Regions from separate parts of the Falsirhodobacter sp. 1013 genome, predicted to be linked through region 1. Evidence: riboswitches for the same ligand, from Rfam matches in the RefSeq annotation. Region 1 holds a riboswitch; the other holds the start of a gene.

Evidence for each region. A riboswitch is a leader RNA that binds a small molecule or an ion and turns the genes downstream of it on or off. The one in region 1 is predicted to bind cobalamin.
Region 2: another riboswitch for cobalamin. It lies ahead of ACSHZY_RS16315 (DUF1852 domain-containing protein); the one in region 1 lies ahead of ACSHZY_RS10540 (TonB-dependent receptor plug domain-containing protein).

Annotation. Positions count from the first base shown of each region.
Region 1 is NZ_JBNJLK010000006.1:30,430-45,004, forward strand. It holds gene ypfJ (KPN_02809 family neutral zinc metallopeptidase) at 1-819, opposite strand, end outside; cobalamin riboswitch at 981-1,177, shown strand; gene ACSHZY_RS10540 (TonB-dependent receptor plug domain-containing protein) at 1,302-3,164, shown strand; gene ACSHZY_RS10545 (ABC transporter substrate-binding protein) at 3,158-3,955, shown strand; gene ACSHZY_RS10550 (FecCD family ABC transporter permease) at 3,952-4,935, shown strand; gene ACSHZY_RS10555 (ABC transporter ATP-binding protein) at 4,932-5,672, shown strand; gene ACSHZY_RS10560 (cob(I)yrinic acid a,c-diamide adenosyltransferase) at 5,673-6,212, shown strand; gene metH (methionine synthase) at 6,209-8,911, opposite strand; gene ACSHZY_RS10570 (homocysteine S-methyltransferase family protein) at 8,908-9,948, opposite strand; gene ACSHZY_RS10575 (PPC domain-containing protein) at 10,033-10,884, opposite strand; gene ACSHZY_RS10580 (ABC transporter permease) at 10,943-13,426, opposite strand; gene ACSHZY_RS10585 (ABC transporter ATP-binding protein) at 13,423-14,088, opposite strand; gene ACSHZY_RS10590 (arylesterase) at 14,087-14,575, shown strand, end outside.
Region 2 is NZ_JBNJLK010000017.1:34,957-49,531, forward strand. It holds gene ACSHZY_RS16295 (muconate/chloromuconate family cycloisomerase) at 1-285, opposite strand, end outside; gene ACSHZY_RS16300 (LysR family transcriptional regulator) at 449-1,384, shown strand; gene ACSHZY_RS16305 (transposase) at 1,465-1,620, shown strand; gene ACSHZY_RS16310 (methionine synthase) at 1,826-2,854, opposite strand; gene ACSHZY_RS16315 (DUF1852 domain-containing protein) at 2,882-3,865, opposite strand; cobalamin riboswitch at 3,994-4,192, opposite strand; gene ACSHZY_RS16320 (AraC family transcriptional regulator) at 4,370-5,572, opposite strand; gene ACSHZY_RS16325 (Fic family protein) at 5,976-7,076, shown strand; partial or broken gene ACSHZY_RS16330 (transposase) at 7,228-7,887, shown strand; gene ACSHZY_RS16335 (SDR family NAD(P)-dependent oxidoreductase) at 8,211-8,420, shown strand; gene ACSHZY_RS16340 (sigma-70 family RNA polymerase sigma factor) at 8,807-9,322, shown strand; gene ACSHZY_RS16345 (anti-sigma factor family protein) at 9,312-10,052, shown strand; gene ACSHZY_RS16350 (glycosyltransferase) at 10,364-11,269, shown strand; gene ACSHZY_RS16355 (calcium:proton antiporter) at 11,685-12,797, shown strand; gene ACSHZY_RS16360 (MarR family winged helix-turn-helix transcriptional regulator) at 13,976-14,428, opposite strand; gene ACSHZY_RS16365 (cupin domain-containing protein) at 14,494-14,575, shown strand, end outside.

The sequences.
Region 1 (14,575 bases):
CCCCAGCTGCCCGCTGTCATGCCCCGTCTGGAACCAGCGCGACCGCTGTTCTGACGTCCCGTGGGTGAAGGTGTGCGGCGAGGGCACGCGGCCCGCATTGCGCTGCAAGGTGTCGTCGCCAATCTGCCGCGCCGCGTTCACGGCCTCCATCATGTCGCCCGCCTCGATCGATCCGAATTGCGCCTCGGCGTGCCGGGCCCAGATACCGGCGAAGCAGTCCGCCTGAAGCTCGGTCCGCACGGAGATGGCGTTGCTGTCGGCCTCGCTGGAATTGCCGCGGGCGTTGTTGGCCTGCGACAGGATGCCAAGCTCGTCCTGCACATGGTGGCCGATCTCATGCGCGACCACGTAGGCGGCCGCGAAATCGCCACCGGCGCCCAGCTGCCGTTCCATCGACACGAAGAAGTCGGTGTCCAGATACACCTTCTGGTCGCCGGGGCAGTAGAAGGGTCCCGTGGCGCCGCTGGCCCCGCCGCAAGGCGATTGCGTCACGCCCTTGTAGAGCACCAGCGCCGCCGGGGTGTAGGTTTCGCCCAGCTGCTCCTGGAACACGGTCTTCCACACATCCTCGGTGTCGGCCAGGGTCACGGACACGAACTGCGCCGCCTCCTCGTCCGCGGCCGTGATCTCTCCTCCGCCACTGTTCGGAACAGACTGGTCGTTCAGCAGCGGCGTCAGGTCCACGCCAAGGAAATAGCCGATGACCACGATCGCCAGCAGGCCCACGCTGCCGCCGCCCACGGCCATCCCGCGCCCGCCACCACCGCTCGACCGGCGATCTTCGATGTTCTGGCTTCCCCGCCGTCCACGCCACTGCATCCGTTGTCCCCCAATGATATCGACATTCGCCACCAAAAGCCCCGATCCGCGCCTGCGGTTCCTCCTCATCTTCCACCCGGGGGCTGTGGCGCGTCCTCCGCACCTTCCGGGTCTTCTTTCGCGCGCGGGCTCGCGGCGCTTGACACGGCGGCGCAGGATTGGGATTTCCGCCCAGCTTCGGTCCCGGCGCCTGCCGGGTTGAAAGGGAATGCCGGTGCGCCTTCGGGACAATCCGCAGCTGCCCCCGCAACTGTAAGCGGAGAGTGACGGGCACCAATGCCACTGGGGGCGACCCCGGGAAGGCCGCCCGAAGCGACGACCCGCAAGCCAGGAGACCTGCCGCAGCGACCACCCAATTCCGGCGCGGGGCGCGTCCGGGATGCGGCCCAACCGCAGAGGTGATCCGTCCACTGCGGCAGGGCCACCCGGTCTTTCCGTTCCTTTCGCCACCCGCAGGGTTCCTGCACCTTGGGAGACCGCCCGTGACCACGTCCCGCCTTCTTCTGCTGTCCACCGCCCTGATCGCCCCCCTGGCCGCCCCGGCTCAGGAGGTGACGGTGCTGGATCCGATCATCGTCTCCGCCGGCCTGACCCCCGCCCCCGCCGACGCTTATGGCCGCGCCTACACCATCCTGATGCGCGAACAGATCGAGGCCCGCGGCATCACCACCCTGCAGGACGCCCTGCGCGGCGTGCCGGGCGTTTCCGTCAGCAGCAGCGGCGCGAACACGACCCAAGTCCGCATCCGCGGGGCGGAGGCCGACCACACCCTGATCCTTGTGGACGGGGTAGAGGTCAGCGGCGGCTCCCCCGCCGGGTATTTCCTGTCCGGCCTGTCCGTCCAGAACATCGAGCGGGTGGAGGTCCTGCGCGGCCCTCACTCCGTGTTCTACGGCTCCAGCGCCTCCGCCGGCGTCATCAACATCATCACCGACAAGGGGACCGAGGGCTTGCATCACGGCGGCACGATGGACGTCGGGAACGGCCATTCCGCATCCGCCCATGTCAGCCAGCGCACCGCGCAAGGCGGTCTCGCCCTGAACCTTTCGCAAATCGATGATCACGGCTTCGACTATTCCGGCGACAGCGGGGAAAAGGACGGCCTGCGCCGGAACACGATCGGCTTCGCCGGTGACTGGAAGGCAACCGAAACCCTGACCTTCGGCTCCACCCTTCGCTGGACGAAGGAGGAGTACGACTACGACAGCTTCGGCCCCTCCACGAACGAAGCGGATGTCATCGTCGACGACAACACCCCCGAGGGGGAAACCCGCGAATTCCAGGGTGCCGTCTTCGGCGAACTTTCCATGCTGGACGGGCGCCTGATCCACCGGCTGGACTACCAGCGCTCCGTCTTCAAGCTGGACACGTTCGACGACGTCCCGAAGCGCGCGGAAAGCGACACGCTCGCATACCGCCTCAGCTACGGCCTTGATGGCCTTCCCGTCGATCAGGCCCGCCACCTCGTGAACGTGCTGGTGGAACACGAGGATGACGATTCCAACATCGCCACCGATTACGAACGGGAACGGGACTCCGTGGCCCTCGAATACCGTGCCTCGCTGGACAATGGCCTGGATCTTCAGGCCGGTGTCCGCCGCGACGACAACAAGGAATACGACGACTTCACCGGCTGGACGCTCGGCCTGTCCTGGCGCATCCCGGGCCAGCCGGTGCGTCTGCACGCCTCGGCCGGGCGTGCTCAGGTCGATCCCTCCTACGAGGAGCTGTTCGGCTCGCTCTACTCGGTCGGCAACCCCGACCTGACGCCCGAACAGAACCGCAGCTACGATCTGGGTGTGGAACTGTCCTTCCTGAACGGGCGGGGCCTGATCGACGTGACCTATTTCCACGAACGGATGACGGACGAGATCACGGCCGACTACAGCTCCCCCGACTTCCTGGCCCGTTACTCCAACGCCGATGGCGAAAGCCCGCGCGAGGGGGTGGAGGTGACGGGGCGTCTGGAAGCGACCGACACGCTCGACCTGTCCTTCGGCTACACCTATCTGAACGCGAAGGGACCGGATGGCCGCATCGAAGTGCGCCGTCCGAAGCATGAACTGCAACTGTCGTCCACCCTGTCCTTCCTCGACGACCGCGCCTCGGCCACCGCAACCCTCCGCCGCGTGGCCGGCAACTACGACGACCAGTTCTATGGTGCCTACGCCCGCGCGGAGCTCCCCGACTATACCACCCTCGACCTCGCCGCCGGCTACAACCTGACAAATGAGGTGCGTCTGACCGGCCGCGTCACCAACCTCTTCGACGAAAGCTATTCCGACGTCTGGGGCTATGCCACGCGCGGGCGGCAGGCCTATGTCGGGGTGCAGGCGCGGTGGTAAGGCGCTGGCTCTGCGCCGCGGGCCTCGCCTGCGGCCTTGGCCTGTCCGCCGCGGCGGGGAACGCGCCCGCGCGCGTCGTGTCGATGAACCTCTGCACCGACCAGTTGGCCCTGATGCTGGCCGCGCCCGGCCAGCTCATCTCGGTCAGTGCCCTGTCCCAGGATCCCCGCGCCTCCGTCATGGCCAGCGAAGCGCGAACCCTCCCCGCCAATCACGGGCTGGCGGAAGAGATTTTTCTCCTCCAACCTGACCTCGTGCTGGCGGGCCGCTTCTCCTCCCCCGCCACGCTGGACATGCTGCGCCGTCTGGGCCTGCGGGTCGAAACCTTCGATCCCGAAAGCACGATGGACGACATCCGCACCAACCTGCGCCGCATGGGGCAGGTGCTGGGGCGCGACGCCACCCGAACGATCGCCCAGTTCGACGCGGACCTTGCCGCCCTGCCGCGTCCCGCGACCCGCCCCCGCGCGGCCAGCTACGGCGCGAACAGCTACGCCGACGGCCCCGACAGCCTCGCCGGCCAGATCATCGCGGCGGCGGGCTATGACAACATCGCCACCGAACAGGGTCTGTCCTTCGGCGGCACCCTCCCGCTGGAGGTGCTGATGCTGTCCGCCCCCGACCTCATCCTTCGCGGCGCCCCCTATCCCGGCGCCTCGCGGGCCGAGGCGGTGCTGGACCATCCCGGCCTGCACCACCTTGCCCCGCAGTTCCGCACCGACCGCGACTGGGTCTGCGGCACCCCCCACATCCTGCGCGCCGTCGCCAAGCTGCAACAGGCCGCACCATGAGCCGACTTCCGATCGCCCTGTCGCTGCTGGTCGCGGCCCTCTTCACCGCCTCCCTCCTGACCGGCCCCGCGCAGGTGCCGCCTTTGTCCAGCCTCCAGGCCCTCATCACCGGCAACGACCCGATGCTGAGCCTGGTGATGCGAGAAGTGCGGCTGCCCCGTGCCATCCTCGGCCTGCTGGTCGGCGCCGCCCTTGGCATGTCGGGCGCGGCCCTTCAGGGCTTTTTGCGCAACCCGCTTGCCGAACCGGGGCTGGTCGGGGCCAGCGGATCCGCCGCCCTTGGCGCCGTGCTGGCGATCCAGACCGGCCTTGCCGCCGCGTTTCCCTTGGGCCTGCCGCTGGCCGCGCTGGCCGGCGCCATGCTCTCGGTCGCGCTGATCCTGCTGCTGGCGGGCCCGCGCGGCGGGGCGCTGGCGCTGATCCTCGCCGGCGTCGCGATCTCGGCCCTTGCCGGGGCCGCCACCTCGCTGGTCCTCAACCTGTCCCCCAACCCCTTCGCCGCGAACGAGATCATCTTCTGGATGATGGGCTCCCTCGCCGACCGTTCGATGCTGCATGTCTGGATCGCGCTGCCTTTCATCGCCCTCGGCGCCACCCTCCTCTGGTCCCTCCGCCGGGGGTTGGAGGCGCTGACGCTGGGCGAGGATGCGGCGGCCTCCTCCGGCATCCGGCTGGGCGCGTTGCGCTGGCGGCTCGTCGTCGGCGTCGCGGCGATGGTCGGCGCGGCTACTGCGGTGGCGGGCTCCATCGGCTTTGTCGGCCTCGCCGCCCCCCACGTCCTGCGCCGCGCCGTCAAGGGCAGCCCGGCACGGCTTCTCCCCGCCTCGGCGCTTGGCGGGGCGGCCCTCGTGCTGGCCGCCGACATCGCCGTGCGCCTCCTGATGCCGGACCGCGACCTGAAACTCGGCGTCCTCACCGCCCTTGTCGGCACCCCCTTCTTCCTGCACCTGATCCTGAAGATGCGGAGAGAGGAGGCATGATGCACCTGCACCACCTTTCCGTCCGGCGCGGCCGCCGCGTGGTGCTGGACGGCATCGACCTGACGCTGAAGGCGGGGGAGTTCGTGGGCCTCCTCGGCTCCAATGGCGCGGGCAAGACGACGCTGCTGCGCGCCGCCCTTGGCCTCCTGCCCGCCGAAGGTCAGTCCTCCCTCGCCACCCTGCCCATCGCCCAACGCGCCCGCGCCGCCGCCTTCCTGCCCCAGACGCGCGACATCGCCTGGCCCATGCCGGTGGAGGATGTGGTCCGCCTTGGCCGCGTCGCTCAAGGCCCTGACGCCGCCATCGTCGAACAGGCGCTCGCGGCGCTGGACCTGACCACGCTGCGCCACCGCCCCGCGACGCAGCTGTCCGGCGGCGAACAGGCCCGCGTCCTGATCGCGCGGGCCTTGGCGCAGGACACGCCCCTCCTTCTGGCGGACGAGCCCATCGCAGGCCTCGACCCCGCCGCCCAGATCGGCGTCATGCGCGTCTTTGCCCGGCTTGCGACCACCGGGCGCACCGTCGTCGCCTCCCTTCACGATCCGGGGCTGGCGGCGCGGCATTGCACGCGGCTGATCCTGATGAAGGCCGGCCGCATCCACGCCGACGGCCCGCCGATGCAGGTGCTGACCCCGGACAACCTTGCGCAGGTCTTCGGAATCCGCGCACATGTGACCGAAGGGCCCCATGGCCCGATCTATCAGGCGCTGGACCTCGCGCCGCCAAAGGGGGACTGAATGGGCCATCGTCTGTCAAGCATCGTGACCCGCACCGGGGATGACGGCACCACCGGCCTCTCCGACGGCTCCCGCATCGCCAAGACTGCCCCGCTGATGGAGGCGATCGGCACGGTGGACGAATTGAACAGCGTGATTGGCTTTGCCGAAAGCCTGCTGGACGACACCGCCCTCTGCGACGCGCTGACCACCATCCAGCACGACCTCTTCGACCTCGGCGGCGCCCTGTCCATCCCCGGCCGCGAGGTGCTGACCGAAGCGCACGTCACCCGCCTCGACCTGATCGTGGAGGATTGGAACGAGGATCTTCCCCCGCTGAAGGAGTTCATCCTTCCCGGCGGCCTGCCCGCCACCGGCGCGCTGCACATGGCCCGCACCGTCTGCCGCCGTGCCGAGCGCACGCTTCTGGCCGTCGACGACCCGCGCACGCGCCTCGGCTGCATCTACCTCAACCGCCTGTCGGACCTCTTGTTTGTCGCCGCCCGCGTCTCCTCCGGCGGGCAGGAACGCGCCTGGCAGAAGGGCCGCAGCCTGCCCTAACCAGTCGACCGGGCCGAGACATAGTTCAGGATCGGCGCCAGCCAGCGTTCCACCTCGTCCAGCGGCATGCCCTTGCGGCGGGCGTAATCCTCCGCCTGGTCCCGCTCCACCTTGGCCACGCCGAAATAGTACGAGTCCGGGTGCCCGATATAGATGCCCGACACCGACGATCCCGGCCACATCGCCATGCTTTCGGTCAGCGTCACGCCCGTGGCCGCCTCGGCGTCCAGCAGGCGGAACAGGGTCAGCTTCTCCGTATGGTCGGGCTGCGCCGGATAGCCGGGCGCGGGGCGGATGCCGTGATAAGGCTCGCCGATCAGCTCCTGCGGGGTGAAGGTCTCGTCCTTGCCATAGCCCCAGAACTCCCGCCGCACCCGGGCGTGCAGCATCTCGGCCATCGCCTCGGCGTAACGGTCGGCCAGCGCCTTCACCATGATCGCGCCGTAATCGTCGTTCGCCTTTTCATACCGGGCGGAAATCTCCGTCTCCTCCGGCCCCGCCGTCACCACGAAGCCGCCCACGTAATCCGTCACCCCCTCCGGCGCCACGAAGTCGGCCAAGGCCACGTTCGGCCGGTTCTCGCGCTTCGTCGTCTGCTGCCGCAGGGTATAAAGCGTCGCAAGCTCCTGCCCCCGATCCTCTCCGGTGAACAGGCGGATGTCGTCGCCCACGGCGTTCGCGGGCCAGAAGCCCACCACGGCGCGCGGCCGGAACCACGTCTCCGCGATGATCCGCGTCAGCATGTCCTGCGCATCGGCAAACAGCTGGCGCGCGGCCTCGCCCTGCTTCTCATCCTCAAGAATACGCGGGTAGACGCCCTTCAACTCCCACGTCTGGAAGAACGGGGTCCAGTCGATGTAACGGGCGATCTCCTCCAGATCCCAATCCTCGACGATGCGCGACCCAAGGAATTGCGGCGCAGGCACCGTGTAATCTGCCCAGTCCACCTTCAACGCATTGGCCCGCGCGGCCGCCAGCGGCAGGCGCTGCTTGGCCAGCTCCGCCCGCTCGTGCCGCTCGGCCACCTGCACATATTCCTCGCGGATGCTGTCCACGTAAGGCTGCTTCTGCGTCGGGCTCAGCAACTGGCTGACCACCCCCACCGCGCGGCTGGCGTCGGTGACATAGATCGCCGGACCCTTGGTGTAACGTGGCGCGATCTTCACCGCCGTATGCACCTTCGACGTCGTCGCCCCGCCGATCAGCAGCGGAATGTCGAATCCTTCCCGCTCCATCTCGGCCGCCAGATGCACCATCTCGTCCAAAGACGGGGTGATGAGGCCGGACAGCCCGATCACGTCCACCTTCCGCTCCCGCGCGACCTCCAGGATCTTCTGCGGTGGGACCATCACGCCCAGATCGATGATCTCGTAGTTGTTGCAGGCCAGCACGACGCCGACGATGTTCTTGCCGATGTCGTGGACATCGCCCTTCACGGTCGCCATCAGGACGGTGCCCGCCGCCTGCCGCGCCTCGCCGCCATTGGCGATCTTCTCCTCCTCCATATAGGGCAGAAGAACGGCCACCGCCTGCTTCATCACGCGGGCCGATTTCACCACCTGCGGCAGGAACATCTTGCCCGCGCCGAACAGGTCGCCCACCACGTTCATCCCGGCCATCAGCGGCCCCTCGATCACGTGCAGCGGGCGCTCGGCGGCCAGACGGGCCTCCTCGGTGTCGGCCTCGATGAACTCGGTGATGCCGTTGACCAGCGCATGCTCCATGCGCTTTTCCACGGGCCAGTCGCGCCAGGCCAGATCGCGCACCTTCTCCTCGCGCGCGCCGCCGCGGAAACGCTCGGCCACCTCCAGCATCCGCTCGGTCGCGTCGGGCCGGCGGTTCAGGACCACGTCCGCGCAGCGCTCGCGCAAATCCGGGTCGATCTGGTCATAGACGGCCAGCTGCCCCGCGTTCACGATCCCCATGTCCATGCCGGCCTTGATGGCGTGGAACAGGAACACCGCGTGCATCGCCTCGCGCACCGGCTCGTTCCCGCGGAAGGAAAACGACAGGTTCGACACGCCACCCGACACGTGCGCGTGGGGCAGGTTCTGGCGGATCCAGTGCGTCGCCTCGATGAAGTCGACGCCGTAATTGTTGTGCTCCTCGATCCCCGTCGCCACGGCAAACACGTTGGGGTCGAAGATGATGTCCTCGGGCGGGAAATCCATCTCCTCCACAAGGATGCGATAAGCCCGCGCGCAGATCTCGGTCTTGCGGGCGAAGGTGTCGGCCTGCCCCTCCTCGTCGAAAGCCATGACGACCACGGCCGCGCCATACTGCATCACCAGCCGCGCGTGGTGGCGGAACGCGTCCTCCCCCTCCTTCAGGCTGATGGAGTTCACGATCGGCTTGCCCTGCACACATTTCAGGCCCGCTTCGATCACCTCCCACTTGGAGCTGTCGATCATGATCGGCACCCGCGCGATGTCGGGCTCGGCGGCGATCAGGTTCAGGAACTCCACCATGGCGGCGCGTGAATCGATCAGCCCCTCGTCCATGTTGATGTCGATGACCTGCGCACCATTCTCCACCTGATCGCGCGCCACCTCCAATGCTGCGGCGTAATCGCGGTTGGTGATCAGCTTGCGGAAACGGGCCGATCCCGTAACGTTCGTCCGTTCCCCCACGTTGACGAAGGGGATGTCGGGCGTCAGGACGAACGGCTCCAGCCCCGACAGGCGCAGATAACGGCTCATGCCCGCACCTCCCGCGGCTGGAAGGGGGCGACGGCTTCGGCGATGGCGCGGATGTGGTCCGGCGTGGTGCCGCAGCAACCGCCCACCACGTTCACCAACCCCTCGCGCGCGAAGTCCTCCACCTGCCGGGCGGTGTCGTCGGGGCCTTCGTCATATTGACCAAAGGCGTTGGGCAGGCCCGCATTGGGATAGGCGCAGGTGAAGGTGTTCGCCACGCCCGACAATTCCTGCATGTGCGGCCGCATCGCTTCGGCCCCCAGGGCGCAGTTCAGGCCCACGGTGAAGGGCCGCGCATGGCGCACCGAATGCCAGAACGCCGTCGGCGTCTGCCCCGACAGCGTCCGCCCCGACGCGTCGGTGATCGTGCCCGAGATCATCAGGGGCAGGCTCTGCCCATGCGCCTCGAACGCTTCGAAGCAGGCAAAGATCGCGGCCTTGGCGTTCAGCGTGTCGAAGATCGTCTCGATCAGGATGATGTCGGCCCCGCCCGCGATCAGCCCGCGCACCTGCTGGCCGTACGCCACGCGCAGATCGTCGAAGCTGACGGCGCGGAACCCCGGATCGTTCACGTCCGGACTGATGGAGGCGGTGCGGTTCGTCGGCCCCACCGCGCCCGCCACGAAACGCGGCTTGCCGTCGATGGCCGTCGCGCGGTCCAGCGCCCGGCGCACGATGCGCGCGCCTTCGGCGTTCAGGTCGTGCACCGCCGCTTCCAGCCCGTAATCGGCCTGCGCGATGGTCGTGGCCGAAAACGTGTTCGTTTCCACGATGTCGGCGCCCGCCATGGCATAGTTGAAGTGGATCTCCTCGATCGCCTCGGGCTGGGTCAGGATCAGAAGGTCGTTGTTGCCCTTCTGCGGATGATCCGAATGGTGCCGGCAGGCATGGCCGGACCCGTGGCCGGTGTAATCCTCCTCGGACAGGCCCAGCCCCTGGATCTGCGTGCCCATCGCACCGTCCAGGATCAGGATGCGGTCCCGCGCCAAGCGGCGCAGCACGTCATGAACGGACGAGGGGGAAACCAGTGGGCTCGGCATGGGCGTTCACCTTGAAGGACAGCGCCCGTAGATAAACCGAACCCCGTTCAAAGTAAAACAGATGGGGGCCGTGGCCCCCACCCATTATTTCGGATCCCCTGCGGCGGGCGCACCACCTTCGGCCGTGACGGTCAGGGTGAAGGGCCCCTCGCTGGTGCCGAACGGGCGGACCACGACGCAATACTCGCCCGGCTCGAACATTTCCCGGATGCGGCTGTCGCTGCCGGTCACGTCCTCATGGTCGTCGTTTTCCCAAAGGCCCGTGCCATCGGCGCCATACACGGCCAGCATCGTGTCGAAGGTCTGGCTGCCGGCGTCGATCTGAAGCACCGTCTGCTCCGCGACCGAGATGCGGTAGCTGCGCAGCGACGTCGCCGGATCGATCATCGCCTGCGTCGGGGGCGCGGCACCGTCCGGCAGGTTTTCCGCCAGCATCGGCGTGCGCGCCGGATCGTTGCAGACGGCGGTCACCTCCGCCTCCTCGGCCACGACCGGATCGGCGGGCAGCCCTTCGGACCCCACCAGAACCAGCATCGGATTGTCCACCGGCGCGGCCGAGATCATGCGCACCTGCGCGCAATATGTCCCCGCCTGCAGCGTCGTCGCCACCCGCGCGTCCAGATCGCCCGCGCTGTCGTCGTCCCAGGCCACCACGCGCCCTCCGGCATCGTACAGCGTCAGGGCCGCGTCGTTTTCCCGCGCCAGCGTTTCCAGCGTGATCTCCGTCGGCGCGGTCACCTCGAACTCGACATAGCGGGGCTCCGAACGCTCCGGCCGCAGGATCAGCGACAGGTCGGCAAAGCCGGGGGCGATCGTGACGCCCGCGGGCTGGGACAGCAGGGCCGGCTGGCCGCAGGCGCCGGCCCCGTCCTGCGCCAGGGCAGGCAGGGCGAACGCGCAAAGGGCAAGGGTGGATGCGCCGACAAGTCTGATCACGTGAACCTCCTGAAACATCGTGCCCGCATCCTGCCTCACGCTTGCGTGAAAGGGAAATCTATTCGTCGGACCGCAACACCTGCGCCGGCCGGCGCGCCAAGGGGCGGCGGGCATAGATCACCCCCGTCACCACCGTGGCCAGCACCCCCGCCACCACGATCACAAGGGCCGACACTGGCGCAAAGGCATAGTCCGCCTCCATCACGAAGCGCATCACGGCCCATCCGGCCGTCGCGCCCACCCCCACGGCCACCAAACCCGCCGCCGCGCCCGTCAAGGCCGACCGCAGCGCGAAACTGGTCAGGATCTGCCGCCGCGTTGCCCCCAGCACCTTCAGGATCGCCGCTTCCCGCACCCGCGCGCGTTCCCCCGCCGCCGCCGTTCCGATCAGCACGACCACGCCGGTCAGCAGCGTGATCGCCGCCGCCGCCCGCGTGGCGGTGGCAATGGCGTCCAGCGCCTCGGTCACTCGGGCGATGGCGTCGCCCACCCGGATCGCGGTGATGTTGGGATAAGCCCGCCCCACATCCCGCAGCAACGTTTCCTCGGCCGAGGAATAGACCGTCGCAATCGACGTGTGCGGCGCCCCGGCCAGAGCCGACGGGTTCATCATCATCACGAACCCCATCCCCGCATCCGAGAAGTCCACGTCGCGCAAACTCGTCAGTTCCGCCTCGATGTCTCGGCCCAGGATGTTGACGGTGATCCGGTCGCCCAAGGCCAGCCCCATCTCCTCCGCCGCCTCGGCCGAGAAGCTGATCTGCGGATCGCCTGCGTAATCCACGGGCCAGCTTTCTCCCGCCACCACGTCGGGCGCGGTCGCGGCATAGGTCACGCCCCGATCCCCGCGCAGCACCCAATGCTCCCCCGCCACCTCGCGCGCCGGACGGCCGTTGATGCGGGTCAGCACCCCGCGCAGCATCGGCGCGCTTTCCACCCGCGTGACCGAGGGATCCCCCTCCAGCCGCGACAGGAACCCCTCCAACTGGTCCGTCTGGATGTCCACGAAGAAATAGGACGGCGCGCGCTCCGGCAGGTCGCGGTCGATCGCGCCGCGCAGGTTGGTGTCGATCTGCCCCACCGCCGCCAGCACCGAAAGCCCCAGACCCAGCGACAGGATGACCGCCGTCGTCGCCCCCGCTTCCCCGATCGAGGCGACGGCCAGCCGCAGCGCCGGCTGCCGGATGTGCCGCGCCGCGCGCCGGGCCAGATGGCGCACGATCCACGCCGCCAGCGCCAGAAGCAGCAACGCCCCCACGATCCCGCCCGCCGTGCCAAGCGCCAGCCCCGGCGTGCCGGAAAACCACACGGCCCCGCCCACCAGCACCGCCGCCAAAGCCACCAGCCCCACTGCATAGCCGCGCGGCACACCGCCGCCCGCCCCGCGATACAAGGCCGCCGCCCGCAACTGCGCCACCCGCGCCAGCGGCCACAGCGTGAACAGCGCCGCCGTCATCAACCCGTAGAACGCCGCCTCCAGCAGCGGCAAAGGATAAACCCCGAACGACACGTCGAACGGCAAGGACGACGCGACCCAGGGCGAGGCGACCATCGGCAGCGCCGTCCCCAGCACCAGCCCCCCCACCACGCCCAGCACCGCCAGCGCCCCGATCTGCAACGCATAGGTCGCCAGAACCAGCCGCCCTTCGGCCCCCAAGGTCCGCAAGGTGGCGATGGTCGGCGTCTTTCGCCCCAGATAGGTGCCCACGGCGGACTGCACGCCGATGCCGCCCACGGCCAAACCGGCCAGCCCCACCAGCACAAGGAACGATCCCGTCCGGTCCACGAACCGCTCGACCGAGGGCGAGGGCCGCCGGCTGTCGCGCCAGCGCATCCCCGTATCGCGAAACTCCCGCTGCGCGCGGGCCTGAAGCGCGTCCAGATCCGCGCCGTCGGGCAACAACAGCCGGTAATCGCTGTCATAGACCGTGCCCGGCGCCAGAAGGCCGCTGCCCCCCAATCCGTCCAGCGACACCACCGTCCGCGGCGCCAAGGTGAACCCGGCCGAGGCGCTGTCCGGCTCCCGCACCAGCATCGCGTTCAGCCGGAACGCCTTTTCCCCCAAGGTGAACGTCTCGCCCACCTCCAGCCCCAGCCGGGCGGCCAGCGCGGGATCCATCACCGCCCCCGGCACATCGCCGCCGGCCAGGGCCTCGGCCACCGGAATCGCCGGCTCCAGCCCCGCCTGCCCGACCAGCGGCCAGTTGCCATCCACGCCCCGCACCTGCGTCAGGACGCGGTCCTCCCCCGCCACGGCCATGGAACGGAAGTCGACCGTTTCCGACACCCGCTCGGCGATGCCCCCCATGAAGGCGCGCTCGGCCTCGGTCGCGGTGCGATAGGTGAAAGTCATCTCGGCATCGCCGCCCAGAAGCACCGCCCCCTGATCGGCCAGCCCCCGTTCGATCGCGGCGCGCACCGATCCGATGGCCGCGATCGCCGCCACCCCAAGGATCAGGCACAGCAGGAACACCCGGAACCCGCCAAGCGCGCCCCGCAACTCCCTTCGCGCGATGCGCCAGGCCAGTGGCAGAACGCTCATGCCGCGATCCGCCCGTCGGCCATCCGCACCACGCGGTCGCAGCGCTCGGCCAGCTCCGGCGCATGCGTCACCATCACCAGCGTCGCCCCCTGTTCGCGCAACCCGAACAGCAGGTCCATCACCGTGGCCCCCGTGGTCCCGTCCAGATTGCCCGTCGGCTCATCCGCCAGAAGGATCGCGGGCCGCGTCGCCCAAGCCCGCGCCAGCGCCACGCGCTGCTGTTCCCCGCCCGACATCTGACGCGGATAATGATCCCCCCGATGCCCCAGCCCCACGGCCGCCAGCTCCTCCCCCGCGCGGCGGAAGGCGTTGTCCATCCCCGCCAATTCCAGCGCCAGCGCGACATTTTCACGCGCCGTCATCGTGGGGATCAGGTGGAAAGACTGGAACACCACGCCCATATTCCCCCTGCGGAAGCGCGCAAGGCCATCCTCGTCCATCGCGGACAGATCCTGGCCAAGCGCGCGGACCGTGCCGCCGCTGGCCCGTTCCAGCCCCCCCATCAGCATGAGGAGCGAGGACTTGCCGGACCCCGAAGGCCCCACCAGACCCAGCGTTTCCCCGCGCGTCACGGTCAGGTCGATGCCCCGCAGGATCTCCACCGGGCCGGCGTTGCCCTCCAGCACCAATTGCGCATCCCGCAGTTCAAGGACCGTCTCCATGAAGCTCTCCCCTTTGTTCGCCCTTGGTTGTAAGCCGCTGGCACATCTACGCAACCTGGGCGTGGCGCTTTGCCTCGGGGGGGCGGGCCCGGCCCTGGCCGATCCTGTCACGGTGGTGGCCCTGGGCGACAGCCTGACGCAAGGCTACGGCCTGCCCGCCGATCAGGGATTCGTGCCGGTGCTTCAGTCCTGGCTGGACGACCGGGACGCCGAGGTCACGATCGTGAACGCAGGCGTTTCGGGCGACACCACCGCCGGCGGTCTTGCCCGCACCGACTGGGCCCTGACGCCCGACGCCGACGCCATGATCCTGAACCTTGGCGGCAACGACCTTCTGCGCGGGCTGGACCCGGCCGCCAGCCGCGCCAACCTCGACGCGATCCTCGACAAGGCCGACGCCCGCGGCCTGCCGGTCCTGCTGTTCGGCCTGCGCGCGCCGGGCAATTACGGCCCCGCCTTCCAGCAGGCCTTCAACGCGATGTATGCC
Region 2 (14,575 bases), on a different contig from region 1:
ATCCTGCCCAGCCATCACGGGGGCGAAATAGGTGTCAATCGACAGCTTCATGCCTTCGGGGCTTTCGCCGCCATAGGCCAGACCGCCGATGGTCGTCCCTTCGCCCACGCCAACGATGCCGTCGCTGCAATGGATCCGTACCAGCATCAGCGTCTGGCCGTTCATCGTCGCCACGGAAAGCTTGTGCGGCCGGATCGTCGGAAGATCGACGAGCACGGTCTCCACCCGCTCCACGACGGGCGACAGGATGTGGCTCGAGGCCTGGGGATGAAATGTCTTATTCATGTCACACAAGGTGCAGGACAGGACCGCTTGTGTCTAAGACAATTTGGGTAGAGTATCATACCCGCAGGGTATTCAAGCTGGCTGCGCCACAGTCCTTTCGGAAAGCCAGCCCTGTTCTACGCAGTGCCCGTCTGTCCGCCGCACAGTCACATGCAGGTATGGTATGGATCTTCGCCAACTCCGGTACTTCATCGCGGTCGCGCGGGAACGGAACTTCACGCGCGCGGCCGAAGCCCTTCACATGGCCCAGCCACCGCTGAGCCGCCAGATCCAGCTGCTGGAGGAAGAGCTGGGCGTTCCCCTTCTGCACCGCAAAAGCCGGCCCGTCCGCCTGACGGATGCCGGTCGCCTGTTCTACGAGCAGGCGCTTCAGATCCTCAGCCGGGTGGAGCAGATGCAGGCTGCCACCCGCCGCATCGGCATGAATCGCAGCAGCGTGCTGTCGATCGGCTTCGTCCCCTCCACCCTCTACGGCGGCCTGCCCCCCCTGGTCCGGAACCTGCGCGAGCTTGCCCCTCATCTCGACATTCAGCTTTTGGAGATGGTATCCGTTCTCCAGCCCTCTGCGCTGAAGGAAGGGCGGATCGACATCGGCTTTGGGCGCCTGCGCAACGCCGATCCGGACATAACCAGCCTGGTCCTTCGCGAGGAGCGGCTTTGCGTCGCCATCCCCTGGGGCGACGCCCTTGCGCAGGACAACACGCCGCTGCCGTTTGAGGCCCTCTCGGGCCAAAGGCTCATCGTCTATCCGAAAGAGCCGCGGCCAAGCTATGCGGACCAAGTCCTGAACATCCTTCACGATCACAAGATCCCCTTGCGGGAGGTGCAGGAGGTGCGCGAGATCCAGACCGCCCTGGGACTCGTCGCAGCGGCGGCGGGGCTTTGTATCATCCCGGCTTCGGCAAGGCAGATGCGATCCGATGTGCATTATCGCGCCCTTGCCCACGAACATGCGACATCGCCAGTGATCCTCAGTCATCGCATGGGCGACAGTTCCCCGTTGATTGAGCTCGTCAAACAGCAGATCCGAAAGATGCACGCCGAAAACCCGCCTTGGCTGGACTTCAGCAAAAGCATCACGGTCCAGAAGTCACCCTAATTGCAGGCCGCAGAAGGACCCCGTCTTCTGCGGTAACCTGGATATTGGCTTACCCCGAAGAGTGAGGTGAACGGGCCGCGATTGGTCGCGTGGACCGCTTTGCATCGGCGGCTCATCTGTCGGCCTACCTGGGGCTGCACCCGAGCGTGCGGCAATCGGGTGATGGCCCGGCTTATCACGGACGGATCATCCCTCCTATAAATCCGGCACGACCATGGTATCAGATCAATACTTGAACAGAGCGTGACACGAGCCCCGGCCGTTGGATGGATAGCTGCAGGCTATGGTGTGGCGGCGCGGAGGTCTGCGCTCATCTCGGGGTTCAGGGCGGTTTTGGCACAACCTGACTGATGATTTGCCGTGGACCGGCCCCCTACCCTGCGATCGGAAAACGCGACACCATCCCGTGCAGGGCGCAGGGCGATGTCACGCAAGCTGTTGTCAGATCGAAAGCTCGCGGCGCACGATGTCGGCACCGGCGCTCAGCGCGGTCAGCTTTCCTCGGGCCACGCGCCGGGACAAGGGGGCCATGCCGCAATTGGTGCATGGATAAAGCTTGTCCGCATCCACGAACTGAAGCGCCTTCCGCAGGATGTCGGCGACTTCTTCGGGCGTCTCGATGGCGTCCGTTGCCACGTCAATGGCCCCAACCATCACCTTCTTGCCGCGAAGAAGCTCGATCAGGTCCATCGGAACGCGGGAATGCTGACATTCCAGCGAAATCATGTCGATCGAGGATTTCTGCAGCTTGGGGAAGACTTCCTCATATTGCCGCCATTCTGCGCCAAGGGTCTTCTTCCAGTCGGTGTTAGCCTTGATGCCGTAACCATAGCAGATGTGGACGGCGGTTTCGCATCGAAGGCCTTCCGCGGCCTTCTCCAAGGCTGCGATCCCCCAATCGTTCACCTCGTCGAAGAAGACGTTGAACGCGGGCTCGTCGAACTGGATGATATCGACGCCGGCCGCTTCCAGTTCCCGCGCCTCCTGGTTGAGGATCCTGGCAAATTCCCAAGCCAGTTTTTCCCGGCTCTTGTAATGGGCGTCGTAAAGCGTGTCGATCATGGTCATCGGACCCGGCAAGGCCCATTTGATGGGTCGGTCGGTTTGGGCTCGCAGGAACTTCGCATCTTCCACGAAGACCGGTTTCTGGCGGGACACGGCGCCAGCCACCGTCGGGACGCTCGCATCGTAGCGGTTACGGATGCGGACGGTTTCACGTTTTTCGAAGTCCACGCCGTCCAGATGCTCGATGAACGTCGTGACGAAATGCTGGCGCGTCTGCTCGCCATCGCTGACGATGTCGATGCCGGCCTGTTGCTGGTCGTTCAGAACCACGCGCAGCGCATCCTGCTTGCCTTCGACCAGTTCATCCCCCTGCAGCTTCCACGGCGACCAGAGCGTTTCCGGCTGCGCGAGCCAGGATGGTTTGGGCAGACTGCCTGCAGTCGAGGTGGGCAAAAGTTTCTTCATGGGTGGTGACCTTGTCTTTCCAGTGGATCAGGCGGCGTATTGGGCGGACCATTGCGCGAGGATGTCCCGGTAGGGCGTCATGAAATTCTCCTCGGCGAATTTCCCCTGTTCGACGGCCAGCCGGCTGCGTTCGTCCCGATCATAAACGATCTGGGTCAACGAGTAGTCCTGGTGCTTCAGGCTGGGGCGATAGCAGGCCCCGGCAGGCGAATTTGCGTTGTAGATTTCGGGACGGTAAATCCGCTGGAAGGTTTCCATCGTGCTGATCGTGCCGATAAGCTCGAGGCTGGAGTAGTCATTGAGCAGATCGCCCGTGAAGTAGAAGGCCAAAGGCGCCACGCTGTTTGGCGGCATGAAATAGCGGACCTGCAACCCCATCTTTTCGAAATACCGATCGGTGGAGGACCGCTCATCCTGACGATACTCCACGCCCAGCACGGGATGAGTGTTCTCGGTCCGGTGGTAGGTCCGGCTGCTCGACACGCTCAGACATATGACGGGCGGTTTTTTGAATTCGTTTTTGTAGGATGCGGAATTCAGGAAGCACTTGAACAGGTTTCCGTGCAGGTCGCCGAAATCGTCTGGCAGGCTAAAATGGGGCTGGCCTGCATTGTGCCGCGGCAGGACCACGCTAAAATCATAATCCCTCACATAGGACGAGAAGTTGTTTCCCGCGATGCCGTCGATCCGCTTGCCGGTCTTCCGGTCAAGGATGGTCGGCTTCAATATCTCGATCAACGGGAATGCGTCGACGCGGCTTCCGTCGCCGATGCTGATCTCGGCCGAGACGATCTCGAGCTCGACGGCGTAGCGATCGCCGTTCGGATTGTCCCAGTGCGCGAGCGCGTTGAAGCGGTTGTCGATCATCTGGAACGCGTTGCGCAGATTCTCCCGCCGCCGTTCCCCGCGGGCCAGATTGGCAAAGTTGGTCGTGGCGCGCGTATTCTCCGAAGGACGATAATTCTCGTCGAACCGAAGGCTCCTGATCGTGTATGCGAGGTCTCTTCTCATCCTGACATGCCTTTAGAGCGGCCTGAAACGACAAGCCGGGAAAACGATTTGGCTCCCCGCGACTGGGGTCGCGAGGCGGCGATGTCACCTTGCGGATGGGCCGCTCCCGACGCGCCCACCGCGGCCGGAACAGGTGATCGATCAAAGCAGGTTTCCTGACTTGCGGGTCATCACCTTGCCCGGCCTTCCCGGTGCGACATCCGCATCAGTGGCTTTTCGGGCAGGCTTTCCGCCTACAGTTGCGGGGGCAGTTCCGGATTTGGCGAGGCCTTGCCGGATTCCCTTTTACCCGGAGCATCCCCCGGCACCTTGATCTGATGGCAAAATCCAACGTAACGGCCCGCATGTCAACGAGACGGCCTCGTAGAAAATTTCATGTTTATTATGAGGATGACGAAGGTTTCACGTGAGCATGGCAACGGCCTGTCAGGCTTATGAGCTTTCAACGCCTGCGAGGCGGACAGGCTTGCGGTTTCCAAACGCCGTTTGTGGCTGAACTGGGCTCTACCGTGCAATATGGCGCAGCCGCCGTGGACTGCTTGGGCATCTTTCCACCCCAACGCGAGCTTCTAATTTTTTAACGAAGGTCTGGCTACGGCAATTTGCCTCCACGTTGATGATAACAAGCTCGCAGGCAAACAGCACGGAATGGGTTGATAGGCTCCACATTCTGAGAGGCTGTCGCCGCCTTCTCCACCAAGGAAACCAAGGCGCGTGTGTGATCTTGTCGTGGCACAGTCCGCAAGCGGATCCCGCAGGCCGGAGGTACAAGAACGACTTCCACAGCCAATACGATGTCGCAACCTTGGCCTGTCTTGCTGCGCGCGACAAGATGAAGCGCGAAGGTTCTACATTTTTGATCGTGGACTCGGCCATATCTGCCGCCGCAGGCACCTCACCACCGGCCTGCGCAAATGCGCGGGCGGCAGGCCCGTATGCCGGGAAAAGGCCATGCTGAAGGCGCTGGCCGAGGCGTAGCCCACGCGGGCGGACGATCTCCGCGTTCTTCAAGCCGCCCTGCAGCAGCATGTCCTTGGCCCATGCCATCCGCCGGGCGGTCACGTATTCCATGGGTGCCATGCCGACCTCGCGTCGGAAGCGTTGGAAGAAGACCGATCGCGGCAGACCCGCATCGCGCGCCAGATCCGGAACGGACAGCCTGTCCTCCCGACCCGCATGGATCCGCCGCAAGGCCGTTGCAAAGCGGGGGTCGGCGAGCCGTCGCAGCAACCCCGGCGGCGGCACGGCCGCATGCGGCCTCGTGCGGAGCGCGTCGATCAGCAACACTTCCAGCAGTCGGTGCAGCACCATCTCCCGAACCGGGCGATTGGCCTGCAACTCGTCGTGGATCATCTGCACCAGCGCTGTCAGCCGGCCCATCACACAGACATGAAGGACGGCGGGCAGCAGCGAGACGAGCAGGGTCTTGTCCGTCGTCCGGAAGCGGCAATGGCCCACAAGGACGCACACGGTCGTGACGTCCTCCGGTCGACCCGGACGGAAGGTACCGGGCGCCGTCATCACCCGCAGGACGGGTGCATCCGACGGCAGGGTGTCCGGCCCGAACATGCTGAAGGTGCAGGTTTCCGGCACCAGAACGAAATCCCCTGCCCTGAGATGCAGCGGCACGCCTTCCGGAAGGGACTGCCAGCATTCCCTCTCCACTGCGGCGCAATAGAACGGCGTCTGCATGTCGCGGCGCTCCATCGCCCTCCCCCGGCCTCCACCAGTTTGGAGATCAACGGCGCGGGGCGGATAAGCGCGTCAACCTCGGCAAGGGATCGGGAAAGTGGTCTTGCATAGGAACAGGACCATCACTGAAGTATTGAGGATGTCGAATTATAGATCGTCCGGTGGCCTCCGTCCTTGCACTTCCCGGTCTTCGATCTGGACTTCGGTGGGTTGACGCCCCCTACCCTTGTCGTCTGCAGCCTCCCACTTCACCACGCAGGGCGCGGAGGGGTACGAGGATGCCTATCATGATAGGCCAAGTGCTGAGGCGCTGGTGATCCTTCATGAGATGGATCATCACCTGCCTGAGCGATAGATGTATCTTCCATAACTTATAATTATGCGGTATTATGAGCTATAGAAAAGAGTCCTATAACTCATGCCTTGGAACTGGACACAGGCCGAGTGGCCGAATTTCCACTATGACCGCGCTCCGCTTGAACGTCTGGAGCAGCAATTTCTCGTCGCCTCAGGCGAAATACTCGGTGCCGTCCGCCACGTGTCGGGCGAGGATCGTGAACGTTTGCGCATCGACCTTCTAAGCGAGGAGGCGATGCGAACCAGCGCCATCGAGGGAGAGATGCTGGACCGATCCAGCGTCCAGTCCTCTTTGCGTCGTCATTTCGGTCTGGGCGTGGACATCGCGTCGGCCAGACCGCGTGAACAAGGTATCGCCGAGATGATGGTCGAGGTTTATTCCGGTTTTGCCGAACCTGTCACGGACGAAAGCCTCTGCCGCTGGCACGGCATGCTTCTGTCGCACGATCGCGGACTTGACATGATTGGCGCTTACCGCAGGCATGATGAGGCGATGCAGATCGTTTCGGGCCGGATCGATCGACAGACAGTGCATTTCGAGGCTCCGCCCTCTGTCCGGGTGCCGGCCGAGATGCGGGCCTTCATCGACTGGTTCAACCGGACGACCCCCGACGGCTTGTCCCCCGTCCCCGCGCTGACACGGGCGGCGCTTGGTCACCTGTGGTTCGAAAGCATCCATCCCTTCGAAGATGGGAATGGACGCATCGGCCGCGCCTTGGCCGAGAAGTCTCTTGCTCAGAACATCGGCCAGCCCAGCCTGATCGCCTTGGCCTACACGATCGAACGCGACCGACGGCGTTACTACGACCTGCTCGAAACCCATCAGAAGACCCTTGACGTCACCCCTTGGATCCTCTGGTTCGGCGAAGCCGTCCTCGAGGCCCAGCAGGTGACGCTTGCGCGGGTCGCGTTCCTGATTGCCAAGGCGAAGTTCTATGATGTCCACCGGGCCCACCTGAACCCACGTCAGGCAAAGGTGGTCGAACGGCTGTTTCGGGCAGGCCCGGACGGATTCGAAGGTGGCTTGAGTGCGGAAAATTACATAGCAATCACCGGCACGTCGCGCGCCACCACGACGCGGGATTTGCAGGATCTTGTGGAAAGGGGTGCCCTGACCCGGACGGGTGAACGGCGGCACACACGCTATCGCCTGCCGATCTGAGCGGAAAACTTTTCACTTGGGTAGACCGCAACAAATTTCCGCCCGTCTGGCTGTTCTTGAAGACGCTTGGTTGTTCTATGAGTAGTGACTCGCCTCCCCCGAAGGTCCCTCGACTTGATGTAGCTTGCTTCACCAAGGAGGAGCAGACGACATGAGGAGAAGCCGCTTCACCGAGGTGAAGATCATTGGAATGATCAAGGAACAGGAAGCCGGAATGGCGACGGCGGAGGTCTGTCGTCGGCATGGCCTGAGCCCGGCGACGTTCTACAAGCTCAAGGCCAGGTATGGCGGCATGGACGTGTCCGATGGCCGAAGGCTGAGGGCGCTCGAAGACGAGAACGGCAAGCTGAAGCGCCTGCTGGCGCATGCGACGCTCGACAACATCGTGCTGAAAGATCTTCTGGGAAAGCCCTGACGACACCGAAGGTGCGGCGGGAGGCGGTGCTCAGGGCGGCACGGGATCATGCCATCTCGCAACGCCGGGCCTGCGTTCTGGTCGGTGTCGATCCGAAGACGGTGCGGCGCGAGCGTCCGCCCGACAACCCGGATATCCGCAAGGCCATGCAGAAGATCGCGGCGCTGCGCCGCCGGTTCGGCTATCGGCGGATCGGTCTGCTTGCTGGAGCGCAAGGGCATGCCGATGAACCCGAAGAAACTTTATCGGCTCTACCGTGAGGATGGGTTATCGGTCAGACGCAAGCGCGCTCGAGGTACACGCACACCGAGGCCGCATGCTCTGATGCCGAACCAGCGCTGGTCGCTGGAGTTCGGTTCTGCTGAACACGGCACGTCAAATTCTGGGCCGGTCCTGACAGGCAGGGTCCCGACCGGGAACCTCCGTGCCGGGACCCTTGTTGAACGTGAACCAGGAGGAGGTTGCCATGACTGTCACAGAAGCCAGACTGTTCGCTGTCATCACCGGGGGGTCAAGCGGCATCGGTCTGGAACTGGCGCGCCAGTTTCTGGGAACGGGCATGACGTTCTGATTACCGCAGAGAATCAGGGCCATCTGGAAGCCGCCGCTGCCGCGCTCTCAAGCGAACAGGGTACAATCGCGACTCATGCCAGCGATCTGTCGACGGAAGAGGGGTGCAGAGCCTGTAGGATGCCCTGAGCGGCCGGAACGTCGATGTCCTGTGCCTGAACGCCGGCGTCGGTCTGGGCGGCCCGTTCTCGGAAACCGACCTTGGACACGAGCTCCAGATGATCGATCTCAACATCCTTGGGACGGTCCATCTGACGAAGCTGGTGCTCCGCGACATGCTCAGGAGAAACACCGGAAAGCTGCTCTTCACGTCCTCCATCGCGGCCAGCCACCCGACCCCCTTCGAGGTCATGTGGTAGAGGAGGGAAGATGGCTTGGGCATGCAGCAAGGCTAACACCTCGTCCGAGCCAGACAGACTCATCCTAAACCCGATCCACCAGATGCAGGAACTGAACACCTAAATCACCGATGGTGCCACGCTGGTGAACCATACCTCCGGTCCCGCTTTGATGGTTAAGCACACTGAAGACGTCATGGCGATCATAGGCTTTCACGCATCCCACGAACAGCGCGCCTTCATCGAAACCTTCGGTGCTCGCGTTCCGCCGGAGTTCACCTAGGGTCAGGATGCATCGATTTGCGTTGCGCTGCGTGATTCACGGCTGCGAAAGCGGAGCAGCATAAGTAGACAAAAGAAAACGCTCGTCAGGGGATTAACGACTGTCTCCGCTACGTCTGAAGCATATGAACGCCGATATCCAAAGCCTCCTGCACCTTCTTCCCCGCTTGCGCCGTTATGCGCAGGTGCTGACGAAGAATGTCCACGATGCCGAAGATCTCGTGCAGGAAACACTTCTGAAAGCCCATCGTCACGCCGACCGGCCCCCACGCCCCGAAGCGGGCGCAGGGTGGTTGATGTCGGCCCTGCACAACACCTTCATCGATCAGTACCGGTCGCGCCGCGCGTCCCGCCGCCGTGAGACCGACTTCTTCCAGTTGATGCCGCAGGTCACCGACGCCCCACAAGAGATGGTCGTGCGTCTGGCGCAGTTGCGGCGCCACCTGCTGGACCTGCCGCTGGAGCAGCGCGAAGCCCTGCACCTCGTGGCGATCGAGGAGCTGAGCTATGGCGAAGCTGCGGCCTTGCTGGGCATCCCCCAAGGGACGCTCATGTCCCGCCTGTCGCGCGCCCGTGCCGCGCTGAAACGCATGGAAGACGAACCCCGCATCTATGTCGTAGGAGAGCGCGATGTTTCATGATGTGACGCCCGAGGATCTGACCGCTTACGTGGACGACCAGCTTGACCCTTGGCAGAAGGTCGCGGTGGAGGATTGGCTTGCGCGTCATCCGAAGGAGGCGGCCGGGGTCATGGCGGATCTGCGGTTGCGGAACGAGTTGCGCCTGGCGGTGCCGGTGGCGCAGGGTCCTGATGACCAGCGTCTGGCCCGTGCGCACCTGCGCGCGCGGCGGCGGCAATGGATGACCCGCGCGGGATCCGTGACGGCGCTGGCCGCCTCCATGCTCTTGGCGGTCGGCATAGTCATTGGCCCCTTTGGCATCCATGAGGGGATCGCCGCCTCCCCTCCGCCCACTTTCGTGCAGGGGGCGCTGTCCGCCCGGGATGCCAGCGTGCTGCGTCTGGCCATGGTTTCCGCCCCCGAGGTGTTGCATGTCGATCGGCTGGAACTGCGGGCGATGACCGGCATCGTGGTTCCTGATGTGCCGGAAACCTGGGTGGTCCGGGATGTGCAGATCTTTCCCTCCCCCGAAGGTCCCGGGGTAGAGATGGTGTTCGACACGCCTCTTCATGGCCGCATGTCGATGTTCTCCGTCCGCTCCTCGGAAGAAGCCCGTTACAGCGGATCCCTGCAACGGGGGAGTCTTGGGGTCGCCTGGTTCCGAAAGAACGATGTCGTCTACATCCTGTCGGGCCCCGGCTCCGCGACAACGCTCGACACCACGGCCCGCGACCTCGCCTCCACCCTGTGACCTAGGGTGTACAGTTTCCCCGAAGGGCCCGCTCAAGGCAGACGTTGGTCGTGGCCCCCTCTCTCTCCTTCCGCCAGCAGAAAAAGTTCCGCTATCCGGGAATAGGACGTCGCTTGGTGCCGTCTAAGGGATATGGACAATGTAAGGGAAACCCATGGATACGGCCGGTGTAGGGTCGGGAAGCCACGGCTGACAGGCAGGGAACGTGTGGCAGGAGGGGCCACGGCCGTTCCCGACCCAGCACGTCCGGTCCTGCAAGACACCCGACCGCCTGTGCAGGCGTTCCGCATCCCGTCTGAAGGCGCCTCAGGATGAACCACGATCGTCACCGTCTTGCCTTTGTGGCGGAGGAGCGTTCCTTCCACCTGACGGCTCTTGCCCTTGACGCCGCATTGGCCGGTTCTCCCCGCGTGAAAAGGGTGATGTTTGTCGGGATGTCCTTGCAAGATGACAGCCTCCGTGAGGCGAGAGACATCGCCGCGCGCCATGAGGCGCATCTGGAGGACCATTCGGTGGATGGCCCGCCCGTGGCCGCAGGCTCCACCCCTCTTGCCCTTTCGACGCTGGTGCATCTGCTTTCAAGAGCCGAGCGGGTGGACCGCCTTCTTTACCTTTGCCCCGGGGCCATAGTGACGGGAGACCTTTCGCCGCTGTTATCCCTCGATTTACGTGACAAGGTGATTGCAGGTGCGCGCGATCCGGAGAAGGTAAAGCTCGGCTATGACTTCGTACATGGGAAAAACAGCTGGAATGATGTCGAAGGGGTCGCCGGCCTCGTAACCCCGTGGCCGATCCAAAGCTATATCGACACCGGCGTGCTGCTGATCGACTGCGCCGCAATACGCCGTGACGCCGCCCTGCTGAAGAAGATCCACAATCTGGCGGCGGCCGGTGCCTTGGGTCACGATAATCAGGACCGCATCAACCTGCTGTTCAAGGGGCGGATCCTGCACGTGAACCCGGCGTGGAACGCGCCTTGGGGCCACCCTGCCTCCCGCCGAAGCTGGGCAAGGAGATGTGGGTATCGAGGTGAGGAAACGGCCTTCCGAGCCGCAAGGATCGTCCGCTTCGGCACCACCTCTGGTCCACCAGACATGCCTTCCTTGCTGGCTCCGATGCATAAGCAGATGGAGAGAATGGCTTATAAGATGGCGATCCGGTCGTTCCGACTGCGCCATCCAGACCCGGGTTTCCTGTCATCCCTGCGCCTTACATGACGACGAGTTCCCTTCGGCCATGATACTCTTGGTTGGCGGTATGACGCCGCGCCACGGGTCCATAAGACGGATCAAGCCTTGGGCTCCTAAGATATTTCCAAGGAACGTGGTTCACCACCCAGCGTTACCATTCGAATATCAAAGACAAAGGACATCGACATGCTGAAATTCATTGGCGGCACCATGGGCGTCATCTTCCTCATCGGCCTCCTGGTCGTGATCGGTATCTTGTCCCTGATCTTCTGACGCCCTTTCCGATCTCCCTGCTTGACCATCACGAGCTAAGGCTGGCGAAGGCACCGGGGTGCGATCGTGAACCTGAGGGCGGCATGCCAATGCGCCAAAGACTGACCACCGCTCACATGTGGAGCCGTCAAGAGAGCAAAGCATATGAAAACCGAATGACAAGATTACGATGACAGACATCGCCACCGCCACCTCCTGGGAGTTCAAGAAGGAGCTGATGCTTCTGCCGGCCGCGATCGTGGGGCTTGTAGCCTTCCTGTTTGAAGGAGATATCCTTGGCATTGGTGCGGCCGGTGCCCTTGCCGGTGCCGCGTGCCTGATCCTGGCGATCATTGCCGTGTCCGTACGTGTCGCCCACCATGCCGAGGTGCTGGCCGCGAAGGTGGGCGATCCTTATGGCACGATGATCCTGACCCTGTCGGCCGTGATCGTGGAAGTGATCATCCTTGTTATCCTGATGACCGGCAGTTCCTCCCCCACGCTCGCCCGTGACACCATTTTTTCCGCGGTCATGCTGGACATCAACGGCATTTTGGGGCTTGCCGCGCTACTGGGCGGATGGAAATTCGGCGAGCAGGCGTACAATGACGATTCAGGCAAAACCTACGGTGCGATGATCCTCACCGCCATGGGCATCTCCATGGTGGTGCCGGAGTTCATCCCAGAGGCAAAGTGGCATTACTATTCCATCTTCACGATCTTCGCGATGTTCACCCTCTATTGGGTGTTCCTGCGCAACCAGATCGGACAGCACAGCTACTTCTTCAACTATAGCTATCCCGAGAAGCGTCGAACGGGACGACCGAGCCTCAAGGAAGAACCCGTCGCCCCGTCGCTGCTGTTCCTGATCGGCGGCATTTTAATGATTGGGCTTCTGGCCGAGGTTATGTCCGAATTCCTGAACGAGGGCTTGGAAGCCGTGAACGCCCCCCTTGCACTCGCGGCCCTGGTGGTTGCCACCATGTCAGCCGCACCCGAAATTCTGACCGCGCTACGGGCGGCGCTCGCAAACCGGATGCAAGTCGTGATCAACATCGCCCTAGGGGCCTCGCTTTCCACGGTGATCCTGACGGTGCCCGTGATTGAAGGAATTGCACTGTTCACGGGCCAGCCCATCGTCATGGCAATGACCCCTGTGCAGACCGTGCTGGCTGCATTGACTTTGATCGTGGCCGCAATCAACCTCAATGACGGAAAGACCAACGCGATCGAGGGGATCACGCATTTCGTCCTGTTCGGAACCTTCCTAGCGCTCTCGTTCCTCGGAGTGGCGGGAGGCTGATTTCGTAAGGTTGCCGAAGAAACATGTTTCCAAAGCTGAACCGAGACTCAGGGGCCGCCCCCTATCCCCTGCGGCTCTGGCTGCCGCGAGGCACGGCCGAGGCAGCATCGTCGCTCAGAAGCGACAGAAGTTCGTCAACAAAAATAAATCCTATCTCCCGAGGGAATCCAGAACATCGGGAACGTTCTAAATACAGTCTTAGGTGGTAAAGAAATGAATGCCTTCATCATGAATCCTGTAGCAAGGATCTCTGGCCGTTGTATGGTGACACCAATTCGCTACAGGCATCATTGAACACCTCTGGCGTGATCGTGCAAAGGCGGGTCGGATGGTTTGATACGCGACGCAGGTTTGGCTTTCTCATCAGCAATGCGTGTCCCGTCGGCATCTTGCTGCACGCCAACACCTTGAGCAACTTCGGTTGGAGCGCGAGCTCCGAAGGCGTGAGATTGATAGTGTGAATCGAGGGCATGAACCGCGGGTTCGAGGTCCGGGAAATCTTTCCCGTCGCCTCGGCGCGGCCCGACCCCTTCTTGACGGGCGGAGGCAACGTTCTCATGTATCGCGAGACACTGAGCGTCTCCCGATGCTGCCGGGTCGGTCAAATGGTTCGACGGCACCAAGGGATATGGCTTGCTAACCCGTTTGGGCGCAGCGAAGACATTTTATTGCATCATCAGGTCCTGCAGGCGGCCGGGGTGAGCGGTCTTGGCCCCGGGGTAGCGGTTGCACTGAGGGTCCTAGAAGGCACCCGCGGATTGATCGCCGTCCAAGTGGTCGCTTGGAGTATAGAAGCGGGTTCGGTGTAGCGTTGAGTTCAGAGCCTACCTTTGCGCGGGCCCTGCACAGTCTTCTGCCTCTTGTCCGCGGACGGGTTGCGGAAGTCCAAGCCTGCAGTCGGTGTGACACCGGCCCCAGACTTCCGCACTCGTAAGGCCGCCACTCGTTAACGACTGCAGCATACAATTTTGTAGATTAACGTAAAGTGACTTTACAACCTGCGAACGCATTTGTGACATGTGCGAGCAGTGTCGACCGGCCGGTGCTACGATGGTCTCCCGACCGCGTTGAGAGAAAGTCCCCTGCCAGAGGGATGTTGCCTGGATCGCCCATCTATGACCGAGACGATTCCATCGACCTCCTCAGGCCACCCTGCAGAACGATATGTCGGCCGGTCCTCAAGGTGCCAGATGGTCGGATGTCATCTCCCGAAGAACATCTACAAAGATCGCAAACCGCTCTTCGCCGACACGGGCTGACCATTCCTTCTCAAGGGCCCGCAGACAAGCGAACATGACCTCGGTGACCTCGTGCCCTTTGGGCGTCAGGTAAATCAGGCGGCGAGTCTCTCCTGCGGGTGTGCGGCGCATGACATAATCAGCGTCCTCCAGCTGCGCGATGAGGTAGTTGAGGGCCTGACGCGAGATATGATTTTGTCGGGCGAGATCCGCGGGGCGAATGCCGGCAGGCAGCGGATAGGCAAAGATAGCAAAATGCTGTTCCTGGAAGGCCGTGAAGCCGGCCTCATGAATCGCCTTCAACATCCGCTCACGCACATCAAGCGAAGCGATGCGCATCAAGGCTGCGAACGTTGGGATGATGAAGCTGGCATCGTCCGTGAGGGGCGCCATCGTTGACATATCCGTATTCTGTCCCCTACCTGTTGCACGAGCAGGTTCACACAAGGGGGCAGAATATGGAAGGTGCGGCGGACGACGTCGTGAGGATCGGCGATCTTGAACTCCATTTCCGGCTGGAAGAACCGGGAGCCACTGTCT